2 linked regions of the Hydrogenophilus thermoluteolus genome follow. The protein of the gene in region 2 binds, or shares a complex with, the protein of the main gene of each other region. Links are inferred from orthologs where the notes say so. Each region holds a gene or a part of one and is shown on either strand. Other genes may lie near its edges. The genes, in order: mnmG and mnmE.

Region 1 (14,324 bases), 2.1 Mb from region 2 along the record:
GCAAGCAACGCCAACCACACCGGCTCACCCAAAACCTTCACCGCAGCTATGAGCAGCACCACGGTGGCAACCACCTTGACCGCTTCACCCAATAGGAAAAAGCCCGCACTGGGCGCGAAGCGGGCATGGAGCGCCAACAACAGCGCAAACACGGTCCCCGGCACCGCAACGGCAACGCCACCGACGAGCGCCGAGAGCCCTGCCGCGACGCCACCCATGAGCGTTGCTGCCACGGCAACAAAAAAAGCTACGATCCAGTAGCTCGACACGATGGTGCGCAGGGTCATTCCGTCTCGTCCCAGCAAATCTTCTGTATTTTATAATTTTCGTCGCAAACGGTCAAACGTCGTGCATCGCCTCTTCCGCAAGCCCCAACCGTGCGAGCACCGCGTCGAGTTCGTCCCAGTCGGTGAAGCGAATCGTCAGCCGCCCGGGTCCTTTTCCTTTGCGTTCGATGGTGACGGGCGCGCCAATCCGCTCCGCGAGCCGCTCTTCCAGACGCAGCCAGTCGGCTGTCTTGCGCTCGGGCACACGCTTTTCCGCGGGCGGCGCCAACCGTTGCTGCACCGCGCGCTCCACCTGCCGAACCGACCAGCCCTTCGCGACGGCTTGATGGGCAAGCGCCACTTGATCTCCTGCAGAGAGCGGCAACAACGCACGGGCATGCCCCATTTCGAGGTCACCCGCCAGCACCAGTTCGCGCACCGGTTCGGCCAATTGCAGCAACCGCAGGAGGTTGGTGACTGCGGAGCGGCTGCGGCCGATCGCGTCGGCCACCTGCTGGTGGGTCATACCGAACTCTTCGATCAGCCGTTGCAACCCCTGCGCCTCTTCGATCGGGTTGAGATTTTCGCGTTGGATGTTTTCGATCAACGCGAGCGCCAACGCGGCATCGTCCGGTACGTCACGAATCAGACAGGGCAGATGGACGAGTCCGGCCATTTGTGCCGCGCGCCAGCGCCGTTCGCCCGCGATGATTTCGTAGCGCCCGACGCCGTTCGGGCGCACCACCACGGGTTGCATCACCCCTTGCACCCGGATCGACGCCGCCAACTCTTCGAGCGAACCAGGATCCATGCGGCTGCGCGGCTGGTAGCGCCCCGGTACGAGCTGATCGACGGGCAGCGCGACCACGCGCGCTTCGCCGTCCGCCGTAGGGCCTTGCGCCGGCTGACTGCTCATCGCACCCAAAAGCGCGTCCAGGCCGCGCCCCAACCCTTTCTTACTGCGACTCATGTTACCGATTCTCCAACCGTTGGCGACGATTCCGCCAGTCCCAAACGGGTGATGAGCTCTTCCGCGAACGCCAGGTAGGCTTTCGCGCCAGTCGAGCGCGGATCGTAACAGACACCGGGGAGTCCATGGCTTGGGGCTTCTGCCAGGCGGACGTTGCGCGGAATCACCGTTTGAAAGACTGTTTCGCCAAAGTGGCGTGCCAACTCTTCGGACACTTGCTGTTGCAGCGTCACCCTCGGGTCGAACATCACCCGCAGCAGACCGATGATCTCGAGCTTGGGATTCAAGCCGCTGCGCACCCGTTTGATGGTATTGGCGAGATCCGAAAGCCCTTCGAGCGCGAAATATTCACACTGCATCGGAATGATCACACCGTGCGCTGCGCAGAGCGCGTTGAGGGTCAAGAGCGACAACGACGGCGGGCAATCGATGAGTACGAGGTCGTAGTGCGCCACCCACGGTGCGATCGCGTCGGCCAGGCGGTATTCGCGGCGGGGCAGTTCGACGAGCTCGACTTCGGCACCGGCGAGCTCTCGGTTCGCCCCCACGACGTCGTACCCTGCCTTTTCTGCGCGGACGCGGGCACGCGGTAATGTCGTCAGCCCCAAAAGCAGCGGATAGACCGACTCGGTGAGCGCCAGCTTGTCGATCCCGCTTCCCATCGTGGCGTTGCCCTGCGGATCGAGGTCGATCAAAAGCGCCCGCCGCCCTTGCTGCGCAAGCGCCGCAGCCAGATTGACTGCAGTCGTGGTCTTGCCAACGCCCCCTTTTTGATTGGTGACACAAAAGACATAGCCCATCGTCACGCCTCCTGCAAAACCACGACCGCTCGGCGGGCATCGAGAAACGGTACGGTGACCGGCGTCGTCGCCACCACACGGACCCCTTCGGGGAGCGCCGCGAGTTCTTCGCTCCATTCGGCACCCTTCATCGCGAACCAGCGTCCATTGGGCGCCAGGTGGCGGCGCGTGCACGTCACGAAGTCGGCGACCGCTGCAAACGCCCGTGAGGTGATCGCCGGGAATGGTACCGTCGACTGCCACGTTTCGACCCTTGCCGCCACCACCGTCAAACGCGGCATCGCCAGTTCGATCGCACATTGTTGCACGAACGCCGCTTTTTTGCGGACGGCATCGAGCGCAACCACTTCCACAAGTGGCGCGTCGAGCGCCTCAGCAGCCAAAGCCAACGGAACCGCAGGCAGCCCCGCGCCGGTGCCGACATCGAGCAACCGCGGCGCATTCGCGACGAACGGCCACAGCGTCAGCGCATCGAGGATGTGGTGGGTCACGATCGCTTCCGGCGCCGTGATCGCAGTCAGATTGTACGCACGTCGCCACTTCATGAGCAGCGCAACAAAGTGCCAAAGCCGATCGACCAATGTCGCTGGAGCGTCAGGAAGGAGGATCGCAACGCCGTCTGCGAGCAACGTTCGGGCTTGCGCGTCGTTCATCCGTTGGCCTCGTCACGGACTAAGCCGTTACGCCGCAACCACACCAGGAGGATCGAGATCGCTGCGGGCGTCACGCCGGGGATGCGGCTCGCCTGCCCGAGCGTTACGGGCCGCTGCGCCGCGAGTTTTTGGCGTATTTCGGCCGAAAGCCCAGGAACCGAATCGTAGTCGAACCCTTCGGGGATGCGTACGGCTTCAGCGGCTTGGAGGCGCGCTACTTCGACCGCTTGCCGCTCCAGATATCCAGCGTACTTCGCTGCGATCTCCACCTGTTCGATCGCAGCTTCCGTCAGCGCGTCGTCGCGATGCGGAGTCTCCGTTTCGTTTACCGAGGGCAAGAGCGCAGCAAGCGCGGCATACCGGACGTTCGGACGCCGCAGCAGGTCGAACGCGGTCGCCTCCTTGGTGAGTGGCTCTCCCAGATGCTGCACGACACGCTCGGCGTCGCGCGAAGGCACGAACCACGTCGCCTTCAACCGCGCCACTTCCCGTTCGATCGCCTCCCGCTTGCGGCAAAAAGTTTCCCAGCGCACATCATCGACGAGCCCCAGTCGACGGCCGATTTCGGTGAGGCGCAGGTCGGCATTGTCCTCGCGCAGTTGCAACCGGAATTCGGCACGCGACGTAAACATCCGGTACGGCTCGGTGACCCCGCGGGTGATCAGATCATCCACGAGCACCGCCAGGTAAGCTTGGTCGCGGGTTAGCAGCAGCGGTTCCTGCTCGAGCGCGTAAGCGGCTGCATTCGCGCCCGCGTACAGCCCTTGTGCCGCCGCCTCTTCGTAACCCGTGGTGCCGTTGATCTGACCGGCGAAGAAGAGTCCGTGGAAGTGCTTGGTTTCGAGCGTCGCCTTGAGGTGCGTCGGGTTGTAAAAGTCGTATTCGATCGCGTACCCCGGGCGCAGGATATGGACGTTTTCCAGCCCGGGGATGGTGCGCAGGAACGCATACTGCACGTCGAACGGCAGCGACGTCGAAACCCCGTTGGGGTAGATCTCGTTCGTCTCCAGCCCCTCGGGTTCCAGGAAGACGTTGTGGCCGGTCTTGTCGGCGAAACGGTGAATCTTGTCTTCGATCGACGGGCAGTAGCGCGGACCGATCCCTTCGATCACCCCAGAATACATCGGCGAACGGTCGAGATTGGCGCGAATGATTTCGTGCGTGCGTTCGTTGGTCCGCGTGATCCAGCAGGGCAGTTGTTTGGGGTGCATCGCCCGGCTGCCCATAAAACTGAAGACCGGCTCTGGGTCGTCACCCGGTTGGACTTGACACTTGCTGAAATCGATCGTGCGCGCGTCGAGCCGCGCCGGGGTTCCCGTTTTCAATCGCCCTTTCGGCAGACCCAATTCGGCCAAACGCGCAGCCAGCGCGATCGCTGGCGGATCCCCCGCACGCCCCGCCGCGTAGTGCTGCAACCCGACGTGGATCAAGCCGTTCAAAAAAGTACCGGTGGTCAAAACTACGGCACGCGCGTCGAACCGGATCCCCAGCTGCGTCACGACCCCGGCAACCGCGTCGCCCGCCAGCACGACGTCGTCGACCGCTTGCTGGAACAGCCACAGATTGGGTTGGTTTTCGAGCCGCTTGCGAATCGCTTTCTTATAAAGCACCCGATCCGCTTGCGCCCGTGTGGCCCGGACCGCGGGCCCTTTGCTCGCGTTCAGCGTGCGGAACTGAATCCCGGCCTCGTCGGTGGCCAGCGCCATCGCGCCACCGAGTGCGTCGACCTCTTTGACGAGATGGCCTTTGCCGATACCACCGATCGACGGATTGCAGCTCATCTGCCCCAGTGTGTCGAGGTTGTGGGTAAGCAGCAACGTCTTCGCGCCGCGCCGCGCAGCCGCGAGCGCCGCCTCGGTTCCGGCATGGCCACCGCCGACGACGATGACGTCGAAGCGTTCGGGAAAGTGCATGGTGTTTTCGCTAAGGCTTTCGAAAAACAGATTATTTTATCACGACAAGCCCGCAGACTCCTGAAGTCGGTAGAGCAGTCGAATCTCCTCGGGCCAGAGCGACTCGTCGATCGTCTCCAACACCATGGGGATGTCGTCGAAACGGGGGTCGTTCATGATGTAGCGAAAAACTTCGAGCCCCAGTTCGCCTTGTTCCAGCGCGTGGTGGCGGTCGACCCGGCTTCCGAGTTTGGCCTTCGAACCGTTCAAGTGCATCCCGCGCAGATAACGAAACCCCACGGTCCGATCGAATTGCGTGAAGACGGCGTCGCACGCTTCCCAGGTACGCAAGTCGTACCCCGCTGCGAACATGTGACAGGTGTCGAGACAAACCCCGACCCGCGCTTTGTCCTGCACCCGATCGATGATCTGAGCAAGGTGCTCAAAGGAGTAGCCGACGTTACTCCCTTGTCCGGCGGTAATCTCGATCACGGCGACCACCTCCGGCACTGCGTCGAGCGCGAGATCGATCGACTCCGCCACCCGCGCCAAACATTCCGTCTCACTGATTTTGCCCAGGTGCGCCCCAGGGTGAAAATTGAGATAGCGCAGGCCCAGTTGTGCGCAACGCTGCATCTCATCGACGAACGCAGCACGCGATTTCGCCAACCCCTCGGGTTCGGGGTGGCCCAAATTGATGAGGTAGCTGTCATGGGGCAGTACGTGTTCCGCGCGGATCCCCACCCGTTCCAGGTTGGCACGAAACGCCGCAATACTGTGTTCGCTCAGGGGTTTCGCAACCCACTGGCGCTGATTTTTGGTAAAAAGGGCAAACGCGTTTGCCCCGATCGCTGCGGCGTTGAGCGGTGCATTTTCGACCCCGCCTGCCGCACTCACGTGCGCACCCACATATTTCGCCATAACCGTCCTCGCTTCCCACTACCCTACGAGAGCGTCCGACCGCAACTGCGACAGACACCCGCGTCGTAATCGGGATCACAGAGACCCAGACACCCCGTCTCGGCATCCCCGCCCCACGATTCGGCGTCGTGCCGGTTACGCAAAGTCGCCAGCCGCTCCGGCAACTGCTGCCAGATACGGGCTTGTTCGCTGTTGCTCGCCGTCCCCCAACGCGCGATTTCGTCGCGGGTACGCCCGCAGCCGACACACCACCCGGTGGTGTCGTCGATGCGGCAGACTTGGATACAGGGCGATTGCATCGATAGGTGCTCCCGTTCTCTACCGGATCCACAGACGACCCGAATTCCCAATCGAACCCGTTACACTACCAGAATAAGCGCGCAACGCATGGGCCGGCTTCGGTGCCGCGTTCGGACCGACGTTGATTTTGGCCCTGCTCTGGCCTAAGATGAGTCGTGCCGGCGCATTTGCCGGGATCATCGTCGGCGGCGTCACGGTGGTCGTGTGGAAACAGCTCTCGGGCGGCATTTTCGACCTTTACGAAATCGTCCCGGGCTTTTTGTTCGCGCTGATCGCGATCGTCGCCGTGTCGAAATGGAAGCCGCAGAACGCCTGATGGGCGCAATGCGCCGATAATAACGCTGTAAACGAACCAGGAGGAGCCCCGTGGAGCCAGCCGTCATCGTCCCGTTGTTGGCGCAAGCGCTCGATCCCAACGACGCTGTCAGCGAAGCCCATTTGACCGAATGGGCGGAACACCTCGCGGTCACCGCCCAGCAACCGCCCGAGCAACAGGGCTGGCGATGGCGATGGCAACGGGTCTCGCTCCCGGACGGGGAAGGCGAAGCGCTCGCGATCGCACAGCCCGACCGGCCGCTCCTTTTCGCCACCGCCCTCATCGCGTTCGACCGCGCCGGAATTCGCCCGCGCTTTGCCTTCCATCCCGTGGTCACCGCAGCCGATGGCCAACCCGAATCGTGGATGCTCTTCATCTGCGAGCCGCTCCCGAAAGCGGCGCGCGCCACGCTCGAAGCGGCGCTCACGGAAGGGTTCCTGCAAGCGGTGGCGGCGAGTGACGACTGGCCACTGATGCGCGAGCGCGCCAACGTCACTGCGTCACTGTTGCCGCGCTGGTGCGGCACGCAATCCGATCCCACCTGGGTACGCGAATGCCAAGCGCTCCTGGAATGGGTCGCTTCGGGTCACTTCGTGCTCCTGGGGTGTCGCGACTATCAAGTGGAGCGCAATAGCGATTCCGTTCAACTGCGGCGCATTCCGGGCAGTGGTCTGGGGGTGTTGCGCGACAGCAGCGCCCGCTCGGAATACTCCGAATCGTTCGCGCGGCTGCCTGCGCCAGCGCGCGAACTCTTGCTGCACTATCCCGAACCGATGTTGATCACGCAGGGCAGTCAGCGCGCGATCGTCCACCGCTACGCTTACCCCAGCGAAATCCTGGTCTGGGAACGCGACGCCAGCGGAACCGCGGTGCGCGAACGGCGCTTCCTGGGGTTGTGGACCGCAACCGCGTACCGCTACCCCGTCGCGCAACTCCCGCTGCTGCGCCACAAAGCGGCAGCGGTACAACAGGCGGTCGGCGCACGGCCAGGCAGCCACCTGGAGCGTGCGCTTGCGCTGGTGCTCGACCTCTACCCGCGCGACGAGGCGTTCCAAGTGGACGTCGCTACCTGGAGCGCCCATGCCCAGGCGATCCTCCGCGCGCAGGAGCGGCGTCAGATCCGTCTGATCACGCGCCGCGACACCTTCGGTCGCTTCGTCTCGGTGCAACTGATCACGCCGCGCGACGGGTACGACACCGAAACCCGCCTGGCAATCCAAAACCACCTCGAAACTGCATTCGGCGCGCAAAACACCGACGCTGAAGTCATCTTCACCGATTCGGCAACGGCCCGCGTCTGGTTCCGCTTCTGGTTGCCCCAACCCACACTGGACCTCACCTGGGACGAAGCGCAGCTCGAGCGTACCGTTGCCGCGATTGCGTTGCCTTGGCGCGAGCGGCTCTGGCAAGCGCTGCACAACGCCGCGCCCAAACGGCTCAGCGAACGCGCATGGGCCTCTTTCCACCATGGTTTCGACGCCGTTGCCCAACGCCGTTGGCGTCCCGAGGTGATCGCGCCGGATCTCCTCGCGCTCGCACAGCTCCCCGACGATTGCAACCTCTGGCTCACGCTCGAACCAGACCCCGCCCCCAGCGAAACCGAACCGCGTTGGCAATTGCGTCTGTGGCACCGCTTCGCCCCAGCGCTCCTCGCTGACCTCAGCCCCCTTCTGGAATCCCTCGGCGCGCGGCTTCTGGAAGAAAACGCCGACGAGATCCGAACCGACGCCGGTTCGTGGTGGCTACACGATCTACGACTCACTATCGCATGGGGGGATCCGCCCAAGCCCGAGGACATCGAACGCTTCATCGCTGCGTTCCACGCGCTCTGGGCCCGCCGCGCAGACTGCGACGGCTACAACCGGCTGGTGACCCTAGCCGGCTTGACCTGGCGCGAAGCGCTCTTGTGGCGCGCCTACGCCGCGTGGCTCAAGCAAAGCGCGCTACCGTTCACCCCCAACTACATTCTGGAAATGGTCTTACGCCATCCGGCGTTCGTTCGAGCCTGGACCCAAGCGTTCCACGCCCGTTTCGACCCAAAACGAACGCACGACCACGCCGCGGCGTACCAAGAATGGCGCGAACGGCTCGCCGCGCTCATCGAGCAACTCCCCACCCTCGACGAAGAACGCATCGCCCGCGCGTTTCTCGCCACGCTCGACGCCACGGTTCGCACCAACTTCTACCGCGAAGACGAGGCCGGAACCCCACGTCCGTGGCTGGCACTCAAGATCGCGTCGCAGACGATCGACTTCCTTCCCGACCCGAAACCGTGGCGCGAGACCTTCGTCTTCGCCCCCAACGTCGAAGGGGTCCATCTGCGCGGCGGCCCGGTCGCGCGCGGCGGGCTGCGCTGGTCGGATCGCAAAGACGACTACCGCACCGAAATTTTGGGGCTGATGAAGGCACAGCTCGTCAAGAACGCGCTGATCGTCCCCACGGGCGCCAAAGGGGGTTTCATCGTCCGTAACGCTGCCCCCACCCACGATCGCGCTGCGTGGCAAGCCGCCGGGCTCGATGCCTACCGCACCTACCTGCGCGGCCTCCTCGATCTTGCCGACAACCGCGTCGAAGGAACAATCGTCCCGCCGCCCCAGGTGGTTCGCCACGACGACGACGACCCGTACCTGGTCGTTGCCGCCGACAAAGGAACCGCCACCTTTTCCGACACTGCGAACGCCATCGCCTCCGAATATGGCTTCTGGCTCGGTGACGCGTTCGCCTCCGGTGGCTCGGTGGGTTACGACCACAAAAAACTCGGCATCACGGCACGCGGCACCTGGGTTGCGATCGAACGCCATCTGCGCGAACTGGGAATCGACATCGCCACCCAGCCGATCACCGTCGTCGGAATCGGCGACATGTCCGGCGACGTCTTCGGCAACGGGATGCTCGCGCACCGCACCCTCAAACTCATCGCCGCGTTCGACCACCGCCACATCTTCATCGATCCCGATCCCGACCCCGTAATCAGCTACCGGGAGCGGGAACGGCTCTTTCGCCTCCCCAGTTCCAGTTGGGACGACTACCGCCGCGACTGTCTCTCCGAAGGGGGCGGGATCTGGCCGCGGACGGCGAAGCGCATCCCGCTCTCACCGCAAGCGCGCGCCGCGTTGGGACTTCCGGAAACGGTAACGGCGCTTACCCCACCCGAACTGATCCAAGCGATCTTGCGCGCTCCGGTCGACCTGCTCTACAACGGCGGAATCGGCACCTACGTCAAAGCCAGTACGGAGAGCCACGCGGAGGCAGGGGACCGCGCGAACGACGCCGTGCGCGTCGACGCCAACACATTGCGCTGCCGCATCGTCGGCGAAGGCGGAAACCTGGGCTTTACCCAACGGGCGCGGGTCGAATACGCGCTCCTAGGGGGGCGCATCGAAACCGACGCGATCCACAACTCGGGCGGCGTCGACTGCTCCGACCACGAAGTGAACCTCAAGATCGCGCTCGGGCTCGGCGTAGAACACGGAAAAATCGCCGCCGAAACACGCGACGCCCGCTTCATGGGTATGGCCGACGCCGTGGTCCAAGCGGTGCTACACGACAACTTCACCCAAACCGAAGCGATCGCGCTCGATGCGTTGCGCGGTGGGCACGGTTGGCCGGCGTGGCGCCATTTCATCTCGCGGCTGGTCGCTGAAAAACTGCTCGACCGTTGCCTGGAACGGATCCCGAGCGACGTCGAAATGGCCGAGCGCGAAGAGAACGGCGTGGGCCTCACTCGTCCGGAACTCTCGGTGCTCCTTGCGTACGCCAAACTCGAAGTGAAAGCGGCGCTACTTGCGAGCGCCTGTCTCGACGACCCGCTCCTGGCCCGTGACTACCCGCGCTACTTCCCTTCCGAACTGGCTGACGACTTGGGCGAAACGCTTCATGAACACCCCTTACGGCGGGAGATCGTCGCAACGCTTTGGACCAATCGACTCATCGACCGTCTGGGCATCACCACCGTCGACGAACTGGCGCAAGAAACCGGCGCCGCGATACCCGAAATCGCGCGCGCTTTCACACTCGTTTGGCACCTCTTCGCCCTTGAAGTACGGCTGGCCGAAATCGACGCGCTGGCAGGCGCAATACCCGAAGCGACACGGTACGAGGCGCTCACCTGGCTACGGAACCACTGCCGCCAAGCGGTAACCGGGTTCCTATCCGAACCCACTTGGCAGCAACAAACCGGCGATGCGCTGCTCCCGACACTCGAAGCGGCCGCAAACACGCTGCGCTCGCTTTGGCGCGAAGCCACCCAGCCCAACTTGGCGCAGATTCGGGTCGAGGCGATCGAACGCTGGCAACGCGCGGGTCTTTCCGAAGCGCTCGCCACCGAGTTGGCGTGGCTCCCCACCGCGTCGGCACTCTTCACACTCGCCGCGCTGGCACAGGAGACGGGGCAACCGCTCGAAGCCGTAGCCGCGGTCTATTGGGCGCTTCAGGGGAAATGAGCGCATCGGAACTCTTCGCGCTTTTCTTTGCCTGGCCGGAGCAGGGGCTCCCTCTTGCGCCCGTCCGGTACCAACCCCTGCTCGTCGCCCTTTCGGTCACGATTGCAGTCCTAGCTGGCATTGGAGCGCTGCAACTCCTTTCGCTCGCGCGCCATCCAGAACGCTTTGGCCCGCGCCTCAGCCACGCCTCATTTCTTTTCGCCGTGCCGATGCTGGGCTTCGGCGTATGGAGCATGCACTTCATCGGGATGCTGGCTGCAGACGTCTGCCAACCCGTCACCTACGCGTTCGGGCCGACTGCGCTTTCGGTCGTTCCCAGTCTGTTTGCCGCCTGGGTGGGTTTGCGCCTGCTGCGCCACCGTAGCGTCACGACACGCGACCTCCTCGTGGCCGGGGTGCTGGTCGGCGCCGGTATCGGCGCGATGCACTACACCGGGATGGCCGGAATGATCACGTTGGGCGAAATCCGCTACCACCCCGTGTGGTTTCTGCTCTCGATCGTCGTTGCCGTTGCGTTTTCGTGCCTCGCTTTCTTTTTGCACTTCCATCGTGGGTGGTTGCGATTCCATCGCCTGCCGCGCGTCGTGGTTTCGGGCACAGTGATTGGATTGGCGATCAGCGCAATGCACTACACGGCGATGGCAGGCACCCTCTTCATTGGGCAACCGGTTGCCGATTGGCAACCCGGGCAAGGCTTCAATTGGCCACTGGCGCTCGCGATCGTGGTCGTATTGCTCGTCGTGTTCGGTTTCTTTGGTGGTCTCTTCGCGATCTTCGGATGGCGCGCCACCGCCCAGCGCGCAGCCCAGCGCGCAGCGCTCTTTCACCAACTGCTTGACCACCTCCCATTTGCCATCGTCCGTTTTCGAATCCATCGTGGTCAGATCACCCGCATTTGGGCATCGCGCGCGTTGGAAACGCTCACGGGGCTTTCGCCTGCACGCTATTTGGCGGGCAAAGGGTCTCTGCTCGATTTTCTACCGCCGCAATCGCGTAGCGAAATTTTGGCGCGCTTCTCCGCGGCGCTCTCTCGAGAAAAACCCGAAATCACCGATACCTTGACGCTCCATTTACCCGACGGCAGCGTCCGTCGGGTTTCCGTCCGCGTTTTGGTCACCCCGCTCGGTAGTGAAGGAGATGAAGTAGATCTGGTCCTCTCCGACCTCACGCCCATCGAAACCCAGGCAGAGACGCTAGCGCAACTCGTACGCGCGATCGATGGACTGCTCCTTCGCGCCCGCCTCTCCCTTGATGGGGTTTTTCTGGAAATCAATGCGCGCCTTGCCGAAACCCTTGGCTATTCCCCCGAGGCGCTCATCGGTCAAGCCCATACATCGCTATGGCCGGACGACTACCCTCAAGAAGCGCGCGACACCTTCTGGGCACGGTTGCGCCAAGGCGAAACGATCGAGGGCACCTTTCCCCGCAAAACGAAAGAGGGAAAAATTCGCCATCTGCACGGTTGGTACCAACCGATGCGCCGCCTCGACGGTACGATCGACCATGTGTTGAAGCTTGCTATCGACATCACCGCGCAGATCGAAACGCAACACGCACTCGAACAGGCAAAGCAGGAACTGGAGGTCGCGCTGGCCCGAGAGCGCCGCTTCTTCTCGGCGATTTCGCATGAAATTCGCACCCCGCTCAACGCGGTACTCGGTTTTGCCGAACTGATCCAACAAGACCACCCCGAAGACACACGGCTGCAGGAACGCACCTCGGCCATCCTCGCTGCGGGGCGCACGCTGCTCACGCTCCTGAACGATCTCCTCGACCTGGCGAAACTCGAAGCGGGCGCATTTACGCTCCGTCCCACTCCCACACGCCTCGACCGCCTCCTGCACGAACTCACCAGCCACTACGCGCTGCTCGCGCGCCAGAAAGGGCTGCGCTTCACCTTGTCTTTACCGAATGATTTGCCTCGCTGCTGGTCGGCAGACGGTGATCGGCTGCGGCAAATACTCGGTAATTTGCTCAACAACGCCCTCAAATTCACCGAACAGGGGGAAATCGCGCTCGGTGCCGAGTGGGATGGCCAAACACTTGTGCTCTTCGTTCGCGACACCGGCCCAGGGATCCCACCCGCCAAGCAACAGGAGATCTTCACCCCGTTCGTGCAAGTCGAAGAGGTCACCACGCGCCGCCATGGCGGCACCGGACTGGGACTTGCGATCGTCCGCGATCTTGCGCGGGCGATGGGCGGAGACGTACAGGTCGCGAGCACCCCGGGAGCCGGCGCCACCTTTACCCTCACGCTCCCGCTCACTCCGCTACCCGAAACCGACTGTCCCGACGAAGCGCTACCCCACGCCATCGGCGACAGCGCAGCTGCTTTGCTTGCCGGCAAATCGATCCTTGCTGCCGACGACGTCGCCCTCAACCGGGAACTGCTCGCAGCGCTCCTTACGCGCCTGGGCGCCGCGGTCACCTGTGTGGCCAGCGGCAATGCCTTTTTCGCCCACTATACCGCCTGTCCCGACCGTTGGGTTGCTGGGCTGCTCGACCTACGAATGCCCGATGGCGACGGCATCACCACCGCGCGTGCCATCCGCCATTTCGAACGAGCGATGGGATTGGCGCCGCTGCCCCTCATCGCCCTCACGGGACAAGTGGCGCAAGAAGAGCGCGACGCCTGCCACGAAGCGGGTTTCGACGCCTTTTTGGCGAAACCGCTCCAACAACGGGAGCTGATCGCCGTTTTGCAACCCCTTGTGGAGATGCGCGACCGCCTCCGGGCCCACGAAAAGACCTCCCCAGACAACACCATCGACGCACCAGAGGCCGCTTTTGGCTTGATCGACCCCGAACAGGGTCAAGCGCTGTGGCGCGACGCCTGGCTGACCAAAGCCCAAACATGGCTCGATACGGTACCGCAAGCGGTCGACGCGGTTCGCGACTGGTCCGCTGCCGAATGGCACCGAATTGCTGGCACGGCAGCCAATCTGGCCCTGCCCCGCCTAGCACACTTGGCACGAACGTTAGAACGCCACACCGCCGACAGCACAGCGCGCGAAGCTCCGCTCGATACCTTTGTCGCCACGGTGCGTGCCACGGCGCATGCGCTTGCGGCACTGACCGCCACCCAACACCCGGACGGGTTACATCGGCCAGAGCGTATTACCCAATGCGATCCCACGCCACTACCCGACGCGGACCGTCAAGCACTCCTTGCTATGATCCGGCGTGGCGAAATCACCGGCCCGGCGCTCGACGCAATCCGCGAAACGCATCCCCGCCTGTGGCACAATCTCAACACAGCGCTCGACGCCTTCGATTTTGCCCAAGCAGAAATGCTCGTCCGCACTGCCCCAACACCAGGAGACCTGCCGGATGGAGACCCGCTTTCCCACAACCCCGCAACCCGAACTGCTCCTCGTTGACGACGAAGTCACGAATCTCCAACTCCTGCGTCAGATTCTGGCCCCCCACTATCGCCTCCGCTTTGCCCGAAACGGCACCGAAGCCCTGCAGCGCGTTGCCGAAAGCGTGCCCGATTTGGTCGTCTTGGACGTGATGATGCCGGAGATGAACGGATTCGAAGTGGCGCGACGCATTCGCTCGAACCCAGAAACCCGGCATCTTCCTATCCTCTTTTGCACCGCGCTGGGCGACCCGATCCACGAAACGGAAGGGTTTACCGCAGGTGGCGTCGACTACCTCACCAAACCGATTTCGCCGCCGGTGTTGCTTGCGCGCGTCCGCACCCACCTCAGCCTGGTGGCCCGTGACGAGCTGGAACGCACGCGGCTCGCCATCATTCAGCG
Region 2 (14,305 bases):
CGGCAACATGGAGCGCTATACCTGGTCGCTCGACGGCCTCGAGTTCGGCAAGAGCACGCCGGTGCATCTGAAGTACGGCGAGCGGGTGCGCGTCATCCTGCACAACGACACGATGATGACGCACCCGATGCATTTGCACGGGCTGTGGAGCGAGGTGGAAACGCCCGACGGGCAGTTCCTGGTGCGTCGTCACACCGTGCCCGTCCAGCCTGCACAGCGCGTCAGCTTCCTCGTGACTGCCGACGCCTTGGGGCGCTGGGCTTGGCACTGCCACTTGATGTTGCACATGGACATGGGCATGTTTCGCGTGGTGGTCGTGTCATGAAACTGATCAAAAGAAGATTCGCCATGAAACCCTGTTCTCTCTTCACTGCGGCGCTGGTGTTGCTCGGTGCGGCACCCGTCTGGGCGCAAACAACGATGGAAGGCGGCGGCCATGCCGGGCACCCGGGCACGGCTCCAGCCCCAACGCGAGCCGAATCGCCCGCGAGCGCCACCATGGACCACGGCAGCATGAACATGCAGGGGGGCCCCGCCCCCGCCGATGCCCGTGATCCGCACGCGTATTCCAATGGCTTGACTTTGGAGTCGGGCCCTTACGCACTCCCCGGGCCACGGCAACTTCGGCTGTCCGATGAACATGCGTTCGGCGCCGTGCTCCTCGATCGCCTGGAGCGCGTTCACACGAAGGAGGGGAACGCGACCACCTATGACGCGCAAGCCTGGTTCGGCGGCACCTACGACCGCTTGGTCCTCAAGGCCGAAGGTGGCGTCGCCAAAGGCAAATTGGAGGAGGCACGTACAGAGCTCCTTTGGGGTCATGCGATCTCAGCATACTGGGACAGCCAACTCGGGGTGCGGCAGGACAGCGGCACGGGGCCTGACCGGACTTGGCTCGCTTTCGGTTTTCAAGGGTTAGCGCCCTATTGGTTCGAGGTTGACGCAACTGCGTACCTAGGTACTTCGGGACAGACCTCACTTCGGCTTTCGAGTGAGTACGAACTGCTTGTGACGCAACGTTGGATTGTGCAACCTCGGCTGGAAGCCAACGTTTATGGCGAAACGGAGGAAAACCGGGGAATAGGGAGCGGATTGTCCGATCTCGTGGTCGGGATTCGCCTCCGTTACGAGTTCAATCGCCAATTCGCGCCCTATATTGGGATCGAATGGGCGGGGAAATATGGCAAGACGGCCAGTTTTGCACGTCGGGAAGGGTTGGATACGCGGCAGACGCGTTTCGTTGCCGGTCTTCGTGTTTGGTTTTGAGTGTGGGTAAAAGGAGTCGATGATGTTTGTAATGAAAAAGTTTGTCACCGTTGCGGTTTTGTCCCTCAGTGCTGCGCTTGTTTACGCGCATGATCCGAGCCAGCATCACGCAGTCACCGACCGGGAAAAGCCGGATTGTTCGATGATGCAGCAAATGCACTCCGGGAGTGACCGTGACGACCCAGTGGTGCAGGCGATGATCGCACGTTGTGCGGAGATGATGAAAGAGGAGCATAGGGAGATGATGATGCCGCATGGGATGCAAGGAGCGATGCCGCAAAATGGGATGATGGGCCACGGTAGCGGCGAAATGAAATCCAATCACCATCAGTAAGGAAAGGGCGATGAAGCGTTGCTTGCTTGGGTTTGGTTCCGCTCTGGTCGTTTTGGTCGCGGTGGTAGTGTGGGTGCTCTACTCTGGCAGGGTATCGGTGGCGGCCGATGAGCCCCATGCTCAGTGGCTCTACCACCTGCTGGAGTGGGTGCGGGAACGCTCGATCGCACAGGCTTCACGTACGATCGAGGTACCCAAGGATCTCGATGCACCCCAGCGGTTGCTGGCGGGAGGAGCCGATTACGATGCGATGTGTGTCGGTTGTCACCTTGCGCCTGGTATCGCGGAAAGCGACTTCACGTTGGGACTCTATCCAACCCCTCCCAAATTGACGGAACCCCGAGCAACCTTGCAGGGTCTGAGCGAGGAAGCAGCAGCGCGACGGGATTTTTGGATCATCAAACACGGAATCAAGGCATCTGGTATGCCAGCGTGGGGAAAAACGCACGATGACGAACGGATTTGGAACATGGTGGCTTTCCTCAAACGGTTGCCGGATCTCAATGAGAATCAATATCGAATTTTGACCAGTCGTCAAGGAGACCGATGATGATACGGCGTGTCTTTATGGGTTTGGCGCTTTCCTTTCTTGCTACTTCTTCTTTCGCTTCCGGGAAAGAGTTTGCTGAGGAGTCGCCGCTCGTCAAGGTGTGGAAAAGCCCGTATTGCGGTTGCTGCAAAGAGTGGATTGCCCATATGCAGGCCAACGGGTTCCAGGTTCAAACGTTCGAAGTGGGCAATAGTGAGGTTCGGAGTCGTCTCGGTATGCCCATGCGTTATGGTTCGTGTCACACCGCCGTCGTTCAGGGTTATGTGATCGAGGGCCATGTTCCTGCTGCCGACGTCAAACGGCTGCTCGCGGAGAAGCCGAACGCGCTGGGTTTGGCGGTTCCGGGGATGGTGATCGGTTCTCCGGGGATGGATGGTCCGGCGTATGAGGGACGCAAGGACCCTTACGACGTCCTTTTGATCCAGCGCAATGGCGAAGCAGAGGTCTATCACGCGTATCGTTGATCTTGGCGTAGTGTAGCGTGGTTCGCGTGCGGTAGCGCTCCTTGGTTTTTGTTTTCCTGGTATAATTCGCGATTTTGATCGGTCTCGGGGAAAGAAGATGAAGCGCACCTATCAACCTTCCAAAGTTCGCCGTAAGCGGACCCATGGTTTTCTGGTCCGGATGCGAAGCCGCGGCGGTCGTTCCGTGATCCGCGCCCGCCGCGCCAAAGGGCGTAAGCGCCTCGCCGTATGAGTGCGCCAGGCGCGCGTTTTCCGCGTGCCGCGCGTCTGACGAAACCGTCCCACTTTGCCGCGGTCTTCGCTGCGCGGCAGAAATTGTGCGGACGGTTTTTTTGTGTGCATTGGCGGGAAAACGGTTTGCCACATGCCCGTCTGGGCTTGGTGGTGGCAAAGCGCGTGGCGAAGCGAGCGGTCCGTCGTAATTGGTTGAAGCGGCAAATTCGGGAAATTTTCCGTGTGTGGCCGGGTCGATCGGTCGGGGTCGATCTGGTGGTTCGTGTGACGCGGCCTACCCATGACGCGACGCGGCGGATGTTGCGTGCGGAACTCGAGGTGTTGTTCGCGCGCTTGCTGATGCGGTTGCTGCACTCGGAACCCGCGGCACGCCCCTGTACGGTCGATTCCCGTGGATAAGGGTTTGCGTCGATGAATCCGCTTGCGCGGGTGTTGGTCGTGTTGGTGCGTGGTTACCAGTACCTCATCAGCCCCTGGTTGGGGCAAAATTGCCGCTTTACACCCACCTGTTCGCAATATCTCATCGAAGCGGTCGAGCGTCATGGTGTGGTGCGCGGGTTGTGGTTGGGTGTGAAACGTGTGGGCCGCTGCCACCCGTGGCATCCCGGCGGTGAGGATCCGGTCCCGTAACGAAAGGAAAGCTGCACGATGGAACAACGGCGTTTGATTTTGTTGGTGGTGTTTCTTTTTTCTTTGTTCATGCTGTGGGAAGGGTGGGTGCGTCAAAACATCCCGGTGCCCCCGCCTGCTCCTGCTGCGTCACCGGCAGCGTCGCCTTCCGCGACCCGTGACGAGGTGCCGGTTACCGAGTCGCAGCAGATCGCAAGCGATGCCAAAGCGCTACGTTCTTCTGATGCACTCCCTGCCAAAACCTTGCGGGTGGAGACCGATCGCTATCTGGTCGAGATTTCGGAGCAAGGTGGAGATATCGTTTTTCTGGCGCTGAAAGACCACCGCGATCGTGAACGCCAAGATCAACCGTTCATCCTCTTCGAGGATGGCCGTCTGAAGCATACTTATCGGGTGCAGTCCGGCGTGGTGGGGGATGGGATGCCCAACCACCACAGCCGTTGGCAATTGCCCGCTGAAGCGATGCATTTGCAGGAGGGGCAATCGGCTTTGACCGTGACATTGACTGCTTCGACTGCCGACGGGCGCACGGTTCGGAAGATTTTGCGCTTCGCGCGTGGCTCCTATTTGATCGACGTCCGTCACGAGATCGACGGTGGCGGCCCTCTGACCACCTACTATCACTTCTTGCGTGACGATAAACCCGCCGAAGAGCAGCAAGTTTTCGGCGTACATACGTATACGGGTCCCGCGATCTATACCGAAGCGACGAAGTACCGGAAGATCGATTTCAAAGCGATCGCGGAAGGCAAAGCGGAATATCCGAGCCAAGCGCAGGATGGGTGGCTCGCGATGATCCAGCACTATTTCGTCGCCGCTTGGTTACCGCCCGAGGGTGTCGCACGGGAATACTATCTCCGCCGCCTATCGAATGGACTCTATCAAGCCGGTGTGCTCTTGACCGGGGACGGTACCACTTCGACCCGGCTCTATGCCGGGCCGCAGGATCAGAAGGTGTTGGGAAGCATCGCGCCCGGTTTCGATCTGGTGGTCGATTACGGCTGGTTGACGTTCATTGCTGCGCCCCTTTTCTGGGTATTGTCGTGGCTACACGGTCTTACGGGCAACTGGGGGTGGGCGATCATCCTGGTGACGGTACTGATCAAGGCCCTCTTCTATCCCCTGTCCGCAGCGAGTTATCGGTCGATGGCCAAGATGCGGTTGGTGATGCCGCGGTTGCAGAAGATCAAGGAGGCGTATGGGGACGACAAGGTTCGGCTGCAGCAGGAGATGATGCGCCTCTATCAAGAGGAGAAAATCAACCCATTGGGTGGCTGCTTGCCGATCTTGGTCCAGATTCCGGTGTTCATCGCGCTCTATTGGGTACTGCTCGCCAGTGTCGAGATGCGTCACGCGCCGTGGCTCGGGTGGGTGACCGACCTCTCTTCGCGCGACCCCTACTTTATTCTGCCGCTCTTGATGGGAGCGACGATGTTCATCCAAATGCGGCTCAACCCGCAACCGGCAGATCCGTTACAGGCGAAATTGATGATGGGGATGCCGATCGTCTTTACTTTCATGTTCCTCTGGTTCCCGTCCGGGTTGGTGCTCTACTGGTTGACCAACAACCTGCTTTCGATTGCGCAACAGTGGTGGATCAACCGCCAGCTGGAGCGGATGGGGTTAGGCCACAAAGCGATCAAAGCGGCCAACGATTAGGTTTCACGTGAAACCCGTTTCCGATACGATCGCAGCAGTTGCGACGCCACCGGGCCGCGGTGCGGTGGCGATCATCCGCATCTCGGGGCCCGACGCGCATCGCATCGGGTGTGTGCTGGCAGGAAAAACCGAATTGCCCGCGCGCCGCCCGGTTCGCGCATGGCTCACCGATCAGGATGGGTCGCTGCTCGACGATGGGCTGCTGCTCTTTTTTCCCGAACCGAATTCATTTACCGGCGAATCGGTGGTGGAGATCCACGGTCACGGGGGGCCGGTCGTCGTCGATGCGGTGCTTTCCCGTGTTTTGTCGTTGGGTGCGCGGTTGGCGCGGCCTGGCGAATTCAGCGAACGCGCTTTTCTCAATGGCAAAATCGATCTGGCGCAAGCCGAATCGATCGCCGATTTGATCGACGCGACGCATCGCGCAGCGGCGCGTGCTGCTGCGCAAGGGTTGCAGGGGGCTTTTTCGCACGCGGTCGCGGCGCTCGATCGTCAACTGACCGAACTCCGAGTCTGGGTGGAAGCGGCGATCGATTTCGTCGACGAAGCGATCGATTTCATCGCCGAAGGGGATGTCGCGGCGCGGATCACAGCGGTACGGCAAGCGCTCGCCCATTGGCTCGAAGTAGGCCGCCAAGGTTTGCTGCTGCGTCACGGTGTCCGGGTGGCGGTCGTCGGAGCGCCGAACGTCGGCAAGTCGTCGTTGCTCAACGCGCTCGTTGGTGAGGAGCGGGCGATCGTCACGGAGATACCGGGAACGACGCGGGATGTGATCCGGGAATCGATCGATCTCGACGGCCTTCTGGTCCATCTCCTGGATACCGCGGGCGTCCGAGAAACCGACGATCCGGTAGAACGGATCGGGGTCGAGCGCAGTTGGCAGGCAATCGCAGGCGCCGATCTGATCTTATGGATTCGCGCACCCGATATCGACGACCGCGCGTTGGCCGAGGCGTTGCAGGAACGCGGCATTGCGCCGCAAGCGATCCTCGAGGTGTGGAACAAAGCGGATCGGTTCCCGGAACGTGTCGCTGAGACTGCGGTGTGGATCTCGGCCAAGACGGGATCGGGGTTGGACCGTTTGCGCGCCACCATTCGCGATCGGGTAGGATTTCGCGGTGTCGAGGAATCGGTTTGGCTGGCACGCGAACGGCATTTAGAGGCGTTGCGCCGAGCCGACCACCATTTGGCGCAGGCGCTTTCCATGCTCGTCCAATGGGAGTTTTTGGCGGAGGAGCTCCGCTTGGCGCACGATGCGCTGGGGGAAATTACCGGACGTATCGACGCCGACGCGCTTCTGGGTGTGATCTTTTCGCAATTTTGCATCGGGAAGTGAGGGATCGAATTGGATGCGTGGGATTGGCTCACGTGGCTTGCGATGGGGGTCGCCGCATTCGCTGCTGGGAGCATCGATGCCGCGGTCGGCGGCGGCGGTCTGATCCAGGTTCCGGCGCTCCTACTGGGATTTCCCAATCAACCCCTCCCCAATCTTTTTGGAACCAACAAAATCGCGTCGGTTTTCGGTACCTCGGTTGCCGCATTTCGCTATTTGCGGCGTGTTGCGATCCCGGTGACGCTCCTTACCGGTGTCGTGATCGCAGCGGCGGTAGGGTCTGTGTTAGGCGCTTCCGCCGTGACGCTGCTTCCTCAGGCATGGGTCAAGCCGATCGTCCTTTTTTTGCTCATCGCGGTGACGGTCTACACCCTGCTGCGCAAAGAGATGGGGTTGGTAGCGCGGGCGCATCCTTTGACGACGCGTGAGCGCTGGTATGCATTCGGCTGGTCTGCGGTAATTGGCGCGTACGATGGTTTTCTTGGCCCGGGGACAGGGAGTTTTTTGATCTTTGCGTTTATTCGTTTTCTCCGCTTCGATTTCGTCCAAGCTTCCGCACTGGCAAAGATCGGCAACGTATCGACAAACCTCGCGGCAATTGCGTTTTTTTCCTGGCAGGCGCAACCCATTTGGCTGCTGGGGATCTGGATGGCACTGTGTAACGTGGCTGGGTCATTTTTTGGCACTTGGTTTGCCTTTCGCTTCGGGGCGTTGTGGTTGCGGCGACTCTTTTTGATCGTGGTTTCATTGACGATTCTGCGCTTGTTGTTTGAATGGGTGATACAATAGCAAGTTTCATTTTATCCGGATGGGGGACTTGCGATGAATGGACTTCATCTGATCGCCGACCTCTATGGTTGCCGTTGTGATCTCGCGCTCCTCAAAGAACGGACTCAGTTGCAAACGCTGTGTGTCGATGCGTGTAAAGAGGCAGGGCTTACGGTACTCGGCGACTATTTCTTCCAGTTTACCTACGACAATGGAGAGCCGGCCGGAGTGACCGGAACGGTGGTTCTGGCGGAATCGCATTTGGCGATTCATACCTGGCCGGAAGATCGCAATGTCACCCTGGATGTTTATGTGTGCAATTATTCGCGTGACAATTCAGCGCTTGCAAAGGCGGTTTATGACCGTTTGATCGAAGTCTTTGCGCCGGTTGAGACCGTTGGGCATCGTGTGGTTCGGGGACACATCGAAATGCCGCCGACGGAGGGTGTGTAGATGGCATTGCAACGGTTTTGGGAAAAGTTATCCGATGTCACCGGCTACTATTACGATCTGGAATTGATCGAATCTGGCCAAAGTCGCTACCAATCCTTTGAAGTCGGCATCTCTCCGCTCTATGGCCGCATGTTCCGCTTGGACGGATGTGCGATGACCTCTGAAGCCGACGAGTTCATCTACCACGAAAACCTCATCCACATACCGGCATTGGCGCATCCGGAACCGCGTCGCGCATTGATCATCGGCGGTGGGGATGGCGGGTCTGCCGAGGAGCTTTTGAAATACCCCTCGATAGAAGCGATCGATCTGGTCGAGCTCGATGAAAAAGTCATCGAATTGGCGAAAAAGTATTTTCACGCGATCCATCGTGGCGCACTCGATCATCCCAAAGTATCGGTTCGGATCGAAGATGGGTTGCAGTTCGTTGCGGAAGCGGCCCAATCCGGCCGACGCGATTACGATCTGATCGTGCTCGATCTCACCGACCCGGTGGGACCGGCCGAAGCACTTTACCAGGAACCCTTTTTCCAGCAGTGCGCCCTACTTTTGGGAGAGAACGGCTTATTGTCGTTGCACATCGGTTCGCCCGATCATTTGCCAGAGCGTATTAAAACTTTGGTGGCCCGTTTGCGGCGGGTCTTTCGTTATGTCTATCCCCATTTCCACTACATTCCGCTCTACGGCGCGCTCTGGGGAATTGCCGCGGCATCGAACGGAACCGATTGTGCGGTGATGACGCCGGAACGGATCGATGAGCGGATCACAACACGGGGGATTACGGACCTGCGCTATCTCGATGGGGAAAATTATCGTGCGCGGGGAATTTTGCCCCGATATGTTCGTGACTTGATCGCCTAGAAAGGTTTCACGTGAAACACAAGGCGCACTCAGCGGGCCATTATGCTGCACCAGAAACGCTCGCGGGTGCGCTCGATTGTGCGAGCGCGATCGTCGCCGCCGTGATCCGAGGGGAAAGTGCCACCGCGGCGTGGCAACGGATGGTCGCGCACAACCCTCAGGCCCCAGGATGGGCGAGGGTACAGGATTTTGCGTGGAGTACCTTGCGTGATTACGGCTGGGGCGATGCCGTACTGGCGGCATTGAGTCGCAGACCTATCGATCGCACTGTGCGGCCACTTCTCTTGGTTGCGCTCACCGAATTGCGCAAAGGTCGTGTGCCGGTTCATGCGCTGATCCATGAAGCGGTTGCGGTTGCAAAAAAACGACGCACCGCCGCCGCAGGCTTCGTGAATGCACTCCTCAGGCGCTATGATCGCGAGCGCGCCCAGTGGGCACCCGAAGCTTGGGGTGCACGGAGCGATCAGGCAATCGCGGCGCATTGGCGGCACCCTCGATGGTGGGTCGAAAAAATCCAATTTGCCCACCCAAGTGCCTGGCAGACGGTGTTGCATCAGGGAAATACCCATCCGCCGATGGGATTGCGCGTCCGTAGCAGCGAAAAACGGAGGGAGGTTATCGCACGACTGCGGGAAGCGGGGATCGCAGCGGAACCGTTTGATCCGTTACCCGGCGCGATTTGGTTGCCAGAACCCGTTGCGGAAACGAAACTGCCCGAACCGGTGCGGAACGAGGTGGTGATCCAGGATATCGGAGCGCAATGGGCGGCACCGTTATTGGCGGTACGCCCAGGGGAACGGGTGTTGGACGCGTGCGCGGCGCCAGGCGGAAAAGCGCTCCACCTGCTCGACAGCGCGGCGATCGATTTGACCCTAGTCGAAAAAGAGAAAAACCGGTACCGCGCGATGCTCGCGCGCTTTCCGGAATTGAGTGAGCGCGCACAAGCGGTCGTGGGCGATGCCCGCGAACCGCACGCATGGTGGGACGGGCGACCGTTCGACGCGATATTGCTCGATGCGCCGTGTTCCGGTTCGGGTGTCGTGCGCCGCCATCCCGATATCAAATGGTTACGGCGGGTAAGCGATCTCGAGACGTTCCGCACGGTGCAGCAAGCACTTCTGACTGCACTGTGGCCTTTGCTCCGACCCGGAGGCCGACTGCTCTATGTCACCTGTTCCGTGTTCGCCGAAGAAAACGAAAGGGTCATTGCAAAGTTTCTGAACAACCACAACGACGCTAAGCGGGTTCCCACCGAAGGGGTTGACGGGTACTATTTGCCCACCGAGCAGCACGATGGCTTTTACTATGCGCGTATCGAGAAGGTTGCCGAATCGTAAGCGCCGGCGTGTCGTGGCGGCGCTCATCGGTGGCGCAGGGAGTTTGTGGCTGCAAACCGGCAGGCGCACGCTCGCAGCCCAACCCGAAAACGAGCAAAAATTCGTGACGATCACGCACGCGGCGCTACGCGAAGCCGAAGGTTGGTGGGTGCTCGATGCCAAACTCACGTGGGCAGAGTTACCCGCAATTTGGCGGTCGCTGTTGGAAAAAGGGGTGAAGTTTCCTTTTGCGATCACGTTCCGCCTGCTTCAGGTACGATGGTGGTGGACGGATCAGGTTATTTGGGGGAAACGGTGGACTTTTCAACTGCAATACCGACCTGGAACGCGCATCTGGTGGCTGCAACACAACGGCAGCGTCGTTGCGCAGGGCAGTTGGCATGATGCGATCGCACCGGTGACCACCCTGCGCGGTTGGCGCCTGTTGGAACGCGATCGCTTGACACCGAATCCGGAACTCGAAGCCGAAGTCACGGTTTCGGTTGACGAACGGGAGCTCGGGCCGGTGTTACGGCTTCCCAGTACGGAAAGCCGTGATCGCATCGATTGGGCGGGAACCCCGTACCGATGGCGACCCTGGGCGTAAATAGTGTGCGCGTTGCGGTCGGGTTTGCCGCGGCGATCTTCGTCATCCTGCTGGCCGCTTCGGCCAGTTTGGAAACGGTTCTGTTCGCTCAAGCGTTTCCCTATTTGCTCGGGCTTGCGGCGATCGCGGTCGCCGCGTTATTGACGATTGCACTCCGGCAGGGGGTCCATCTGTGGCGCCAGGTTCGCATGGGTCGGTTTGGCTCGCGACTGCGTGCAAAACTCACGGGCATCCTGCTCATGATGGCGCTTTTCCCTACCTTGGTCTTGTACGGCGTCACGGTCTTTTTCGTCGTGCGCGCGATCGACGCGTGGTTCGACGTCCGGGTGGAGCGTGCCCTAGATGCCGCTGGGCAGCTTGCCCGGCACGCGATCGATACCCAAGTGGCGCGTCTATTGGCAGAGGCGCAATGGCTCCAGAGCGAATGGGTCGCAAACGCGCACAGCATCCAAGGCGCGACTTTGGAGCAGTGGCGGCAAAAGATGGGGCTCGATGGCTTACTGATTTTGACGGGTAAAGGGGTCGTCCAAGGTTTTGCTGGCGAAGATCCACAATGGGTGCAGCAAGAAGCGGGCACTCCAGCCGAATGGCAATTGGCGAAACTGCAAGAAACCAGCCATCGCGTCGTCGAAACCGAGGAGAGTTCTTGGGTAAGGGTCGTGGTGTGGATCCCGCAAACGATCGAACAAGAGAGCGCCTTTATGGTGTTACTGCGCCGGGTGCCCACGTCGATTCGCACTGCGATCGACGAAGTCACGGAGGCACGAAGCGAATACGCGCAGATCACGCACGGTCGCGAGGCGTTGCAACGGCTCTATTTGGTGATCCTCTCCGTTGCGGTGGTAACCGCGTGGATTGCCGCCGCGATGATCGCGCTGCAGATTTCGCGCCGTTTCATCACACCTTTGCTCGCGCTGGAAGAAGGCACGCGGGCGCTGGCAGAGGGACGTTACCTCCCCGTGGCGGATCGCATTTCCAGCCAAGACGAGTTGGGTTGGGTCGTCCGCTCGTTCGATCGCATGAGCGAACAATTGGCAAAAGCGCAAGCCGAACAAGCACGGGCGCATGCCGAGGTGGAAGCCGCCCGCGCTTATCTGGAAACCGTGCTCGCCCATTTGACCACTGCAGTGCTGGTCTTCGATGAAACCCACCATTTGGTGCTCGCAAACGCGGCCGCGAAAGCGCTGCTCGGGGACGAAAGCACGACCCCGCTCAACGCCAACGATGCTTGGCGCGGAAATCCGGCATTGCGCGACCGCTTACAGGCAGTTATGGCGGTTGCGAGCGGCCCAGTTACCTTCGAATGGGTCGACGAGGATAAGGGCAAAACCTTCGTGGTTCATGTGGCACCGCTCACAGAGGCCACCAGCGGATGGGTTGTGGTGATCGACGACGTCACAGACGTCGTCCTTGCACAACGCCTTGCGGCGTGGGGCGAAATCGCGCGGCGGCTCGCGCACGAGATCAAAAACCCCTTGACGCCGATTCGTCTTGCGGCGGAACGGCTACGGTACAAATTGGCCGAGAAATTGCCCGAGAAAGAGCGCCAGCTCCTTGAGCGCGCCACGACAACGGTGATCGACCAAGTGGAAGCGATGACCGAAATGGTCAATGCGTTTCGCGATTATGCGAAAATGCCGAACGCAAAAAAAACGCGTGTCGATCTTGCCGAACTCATCCGGTCGCTTTTGGTGTTCTACGAAGAGGGCGGGATCCCCGTCGAATGCGTCGTAGAAGGCGAAGGACCGTGGGCGATCGAAGGGGATCCCAGGCAGCTGCGGCAGGTGCTGCACAACCTTCTGCAAAACGCGCAAGACGCTCTGGAGGGGATCGCCGACCCGAGAATCGTTGTCCGCTTGGTGCGTCAGAATGATCGCATCGAACTGAGCGTTCAGGACAACGGGATCGGTTTTCCCGAAGGGTATCAGCAAAAAGCGTTCGAACCCTACTACACCACGAAGCGCAAAGGGACTGGGTTGGGCTTGGCAGTAGTCAAGAAGATCGTCGACGATCACCATGCGGCGATCGTGCTGACGACACCGGTGGATGGCAAGGGTGCAGAAGTACGTCTGACATTTGCCGCAGCCGACCGTGAGGAAGGAGACGATGGCAAAAGTTCTGATCGTCGATGACGAAGTGGGGATCCGCGACTGGCTGAGCGAGATCCTGGAAGACGAAGGCTATCGCGTCGCAACGGCCGCAAATGGTTCGGAAGGGCAGCAGAAACTGGCGGAATTCGCTCCTGAGGCGATATTGCTCGATATCTGGATGCCCGATTGTGACGGGATTACCCTGTTGAAACAATGGCAGAGCGAAATGGGAAGCGCGCTGCCCCCCGTGATCATGATCTCCGGACATGCCACGATCGAGACCGCGGTCGAGGCAACACACCACGGTGCGTACGGCTTTCTGGAAAAACCGATTTCGATGCAAAAGCTGCTCGATGTGCTGAAAAAAGCGATCGACCGCTATCGGGCGCAACCGAAAGCAGAAACCCCACTCACGGTAACGCGGGTGCCGCGCCCGCTCGCTCCGGTGATCGACGCACTCAACGCGAAATTACAGCACGACCACGCAGCACTCCTTTATTTTCCCGAACCGTTTTACGAGCAGTGGCTGTTGCGCCACCTCGGAGAAGGGCAGCACACCGTATGGTTGACGACGGAAACCCCACCGCTCTCGGTGGACCAGGTGAAGCAGTGGCGCAGCCATCTGGTTTTCGCGAATTTGGGTGAACGCGCAAACCGGATGCTCGCGAAAAACCTGTCGTTCCTCTATCAGTACGCAGCGGTCCATCAGGTGCGGCTGATCGCGGCGATTCGCGCGTGGGACGCTTTCGCTCAGTGGCGTCCCTTGGTCGGTGAAAAATTGGCGCGGGTATGGGAAGACCCCATCGTCGTACCCAAACGGGACGAGTCGATCGCGCTCGGTACGCTCGTCCAGGAGGCCTTGGAAGCCGAACTGGGGCAACCGTTGGCATGGCCAGAGGAGGCGAAACGGACGATCGAACGGATCGCGCTCGATGCCGAATGGACACTCGACGCATGGACCCAGGCGCTCTTGCCGTTGGCCACCGAAGATCGACTCGATCCTGCAGCGATCGAAAGGGCGCTTCAGCGAAACCAACCGGAGAACGTGAGTACGCTCTTTGCACTGCCACTCAAGGAGGCCCGGGAAGCGTTCGAGCGGCTCTACCTGGAACGGTTGTTGGCGCGCACCGATCTCCCCGTGCAGCGGCTCGCGGATCTGGCGGGATTGGAGCGCACCCACTTCTACCGCAAGCTCCGCCAGTTGGGCCTCTCGCTGCGCCGGAAAGAGGAGGACGACGCGTGAACGTGATCATCTTGGGGGCCGGTCAGGTCGGCAGCTCGGTGGCGGAGCATCTGGCGAGCGAAGAGAACGACATCACGATGATCGACGTCGACGCCAGCCGCTTGGCGGAGGTCGCAAACCGCATCGAGATGCGCACTTTGGTCGGGAACGCCGCGTCCCCCCGTCTGCTGGAACAGGCGGGCGCGCGCGATTGCGATCTGCTCGTCGCGGTGACGCAATCGGATCAGACCAACCTCTGTGCGTCTCTGATCGCAAAACGGCTCTTCAACGTGCCGCGCAGTATCGTCCGAGTGCGCGCCGCCGACTACACCGCGTTCCAAGAACTCCTGGGCGAAGAGGCTTTTGCGGTCGATTTCGCGATCTGCCCCGAACAGATCGTCTGCGAATACATCGTCCGCCTGGTGAACCACCCAGGGGTGCTGCAACTGCTCGATTTTGCGAACGGCGCCGTCCAGCTTGCCGCGGTGCGTGCCGAACGGGGCGGAAAGCTCGTTGGC

The links.
Region 1: the proteins of mnmE (region 2) and mnmG are in contact, whole or in part, in a solved structure (PDB 9HIP), measured with the Escherichia coli proteins. The link is inferred for Hydrogenophilus thermoluteolus from one-to-one orthologs.

Annotation. Positions count from the first base shown.
Region 1 is NZ_AP018558.1:76,394-90,717, reverse strand. What follows is about bases 2,145-5,091. They hold mnmG (tRNA uridine-5-carboxymethylaminomethyl(34) synthesis enzyme MnmG), read right to left. Parts: upstream 4,603-5,091; coding sequence 2,686-4,602; downstream 2,145-2,685. Other genes in these bases: nfo (deoxyribonuclease IV), read right to left, coding at 4,642-5,091; rsmG (16S rRNA (guanine(527)-N(7))-methyltransferase RsmG), read right to left, coding at 2,145-2,689. Also shown: HPTL_RS00415 (ATP synthase subunit I), read right to left, coding at 1-287; HPTL_RS00410 (ParB/RepB/Spo0J family partition protein), read right to left, coding at 340-1,236; HPTL_RS00405 (ParA family protein), read right to left, coding at 1,233-2,036; more of rsmG, read right to left, coding at 2,039-2,144; more of nfo, read right to left, coding at 5,092-5,502; HPTL_RS00385 (DUF1289 domain-containing protein), read right to left, coding at 5,526-5,801; HPTL_RS00375 (NAD-glutamate dehydrogenase), read left to right, coding at 6,169-10,560; HPTL_RS00370 (MHYT domain-containing protein), read left to right, coding at 10,557-13,940; HPTL_RS00365 (response regulator), read left to right, coding at 13,891-14,324. UniProt on the Escherichia coli protein: NAD-binding protein involved in the addition of a carboxymethylaminomethyl (cmnm) group at the wobble position (U34) of certain tRNAs, forming tRNA-cmnm(5)s(2)U34.
Region 2 is NZ_AP018558.1:2,205,095-2,219,399, reverse strand. Bases 4,381-7,308 are described here. They hold mnmE (tRNA uridine-5-carboxymethylaminomethyl(34) synthesis GTPase MnmE), read left to right. Parts: upstream 4,381-5,144; coding sequence 5,145-6,473; downstream 6,474-7,308. Other genes in these bases: speD (adenosylmethionine decarboxylase), read left to right, coding at 7,293-7,308; HPTL_RS10730 (sulfite exporter TauE/SafE family protein), read left to right, coding at 6,483-7,259; yidC (membrane protein insertase YidC), read left to right, coding at 4,381-5,137. In the rest of the region: HPTL_RS10780 (copper resistance system multicopper oxidase), read left to right, coding at 1-325; HPTL_RS10775 (copper resistance protein B), read left to right, coding at 349-1,266; HPTL_RS10770 (hypothetical protein), read left to right, coding at 1,286-1,600; HPTL_RS10765 (c-type cytochrome), read left to right, coding at 1,611-2,150; HPTL_RS10760 (DUF411 domain-containing protein), read left to right, coding at 2,168-2,614; rpmH (50S ribosomal protein L34), read left to right, coding at 2,712-2,846; rnpA (ribonuclease P protein component), read left to right, coding at 2,843-3,247; membrane protein insertion efficiency factor YidD, read left to right, coding at 3,260-3,478; more of yidC, read left to right, coding at 3,497-4,380; more of speD, read left to right, coding at 7,309-7,691; speE (polyamine aminopropyltransferase), read left to right, coding at 7,692-8,552; 16S rRNA (cytosine(967)-C(5))-methyltransferase RsmB, read left to right, coding at 8,564-9,889; HPTL_RS10710 (DUF4390 domain-containing protein), read left to right, coding at 9,876-10,475; HPTL_RS10705 (sensor histidine kinase), read left to right, coding at 10,457-12,607; HPTL_RS11585 (sigma-54-dependent Fis family transcriptional regulator), read left to right, coding at 12,582-13,808; Trk system potassium transporter TrkA, read left to right, coding at 13,805-14,305. UniProt on the Escherichia coli protein: Exhibits a very high intrinsic GTPase hydrolysis rate. Involved in the addition of a carboxymethylaminomethyl (cmnm) group at the wobble position (U34) of certain tRNAs, forming tRNA-cmnm(5)s(2)U34.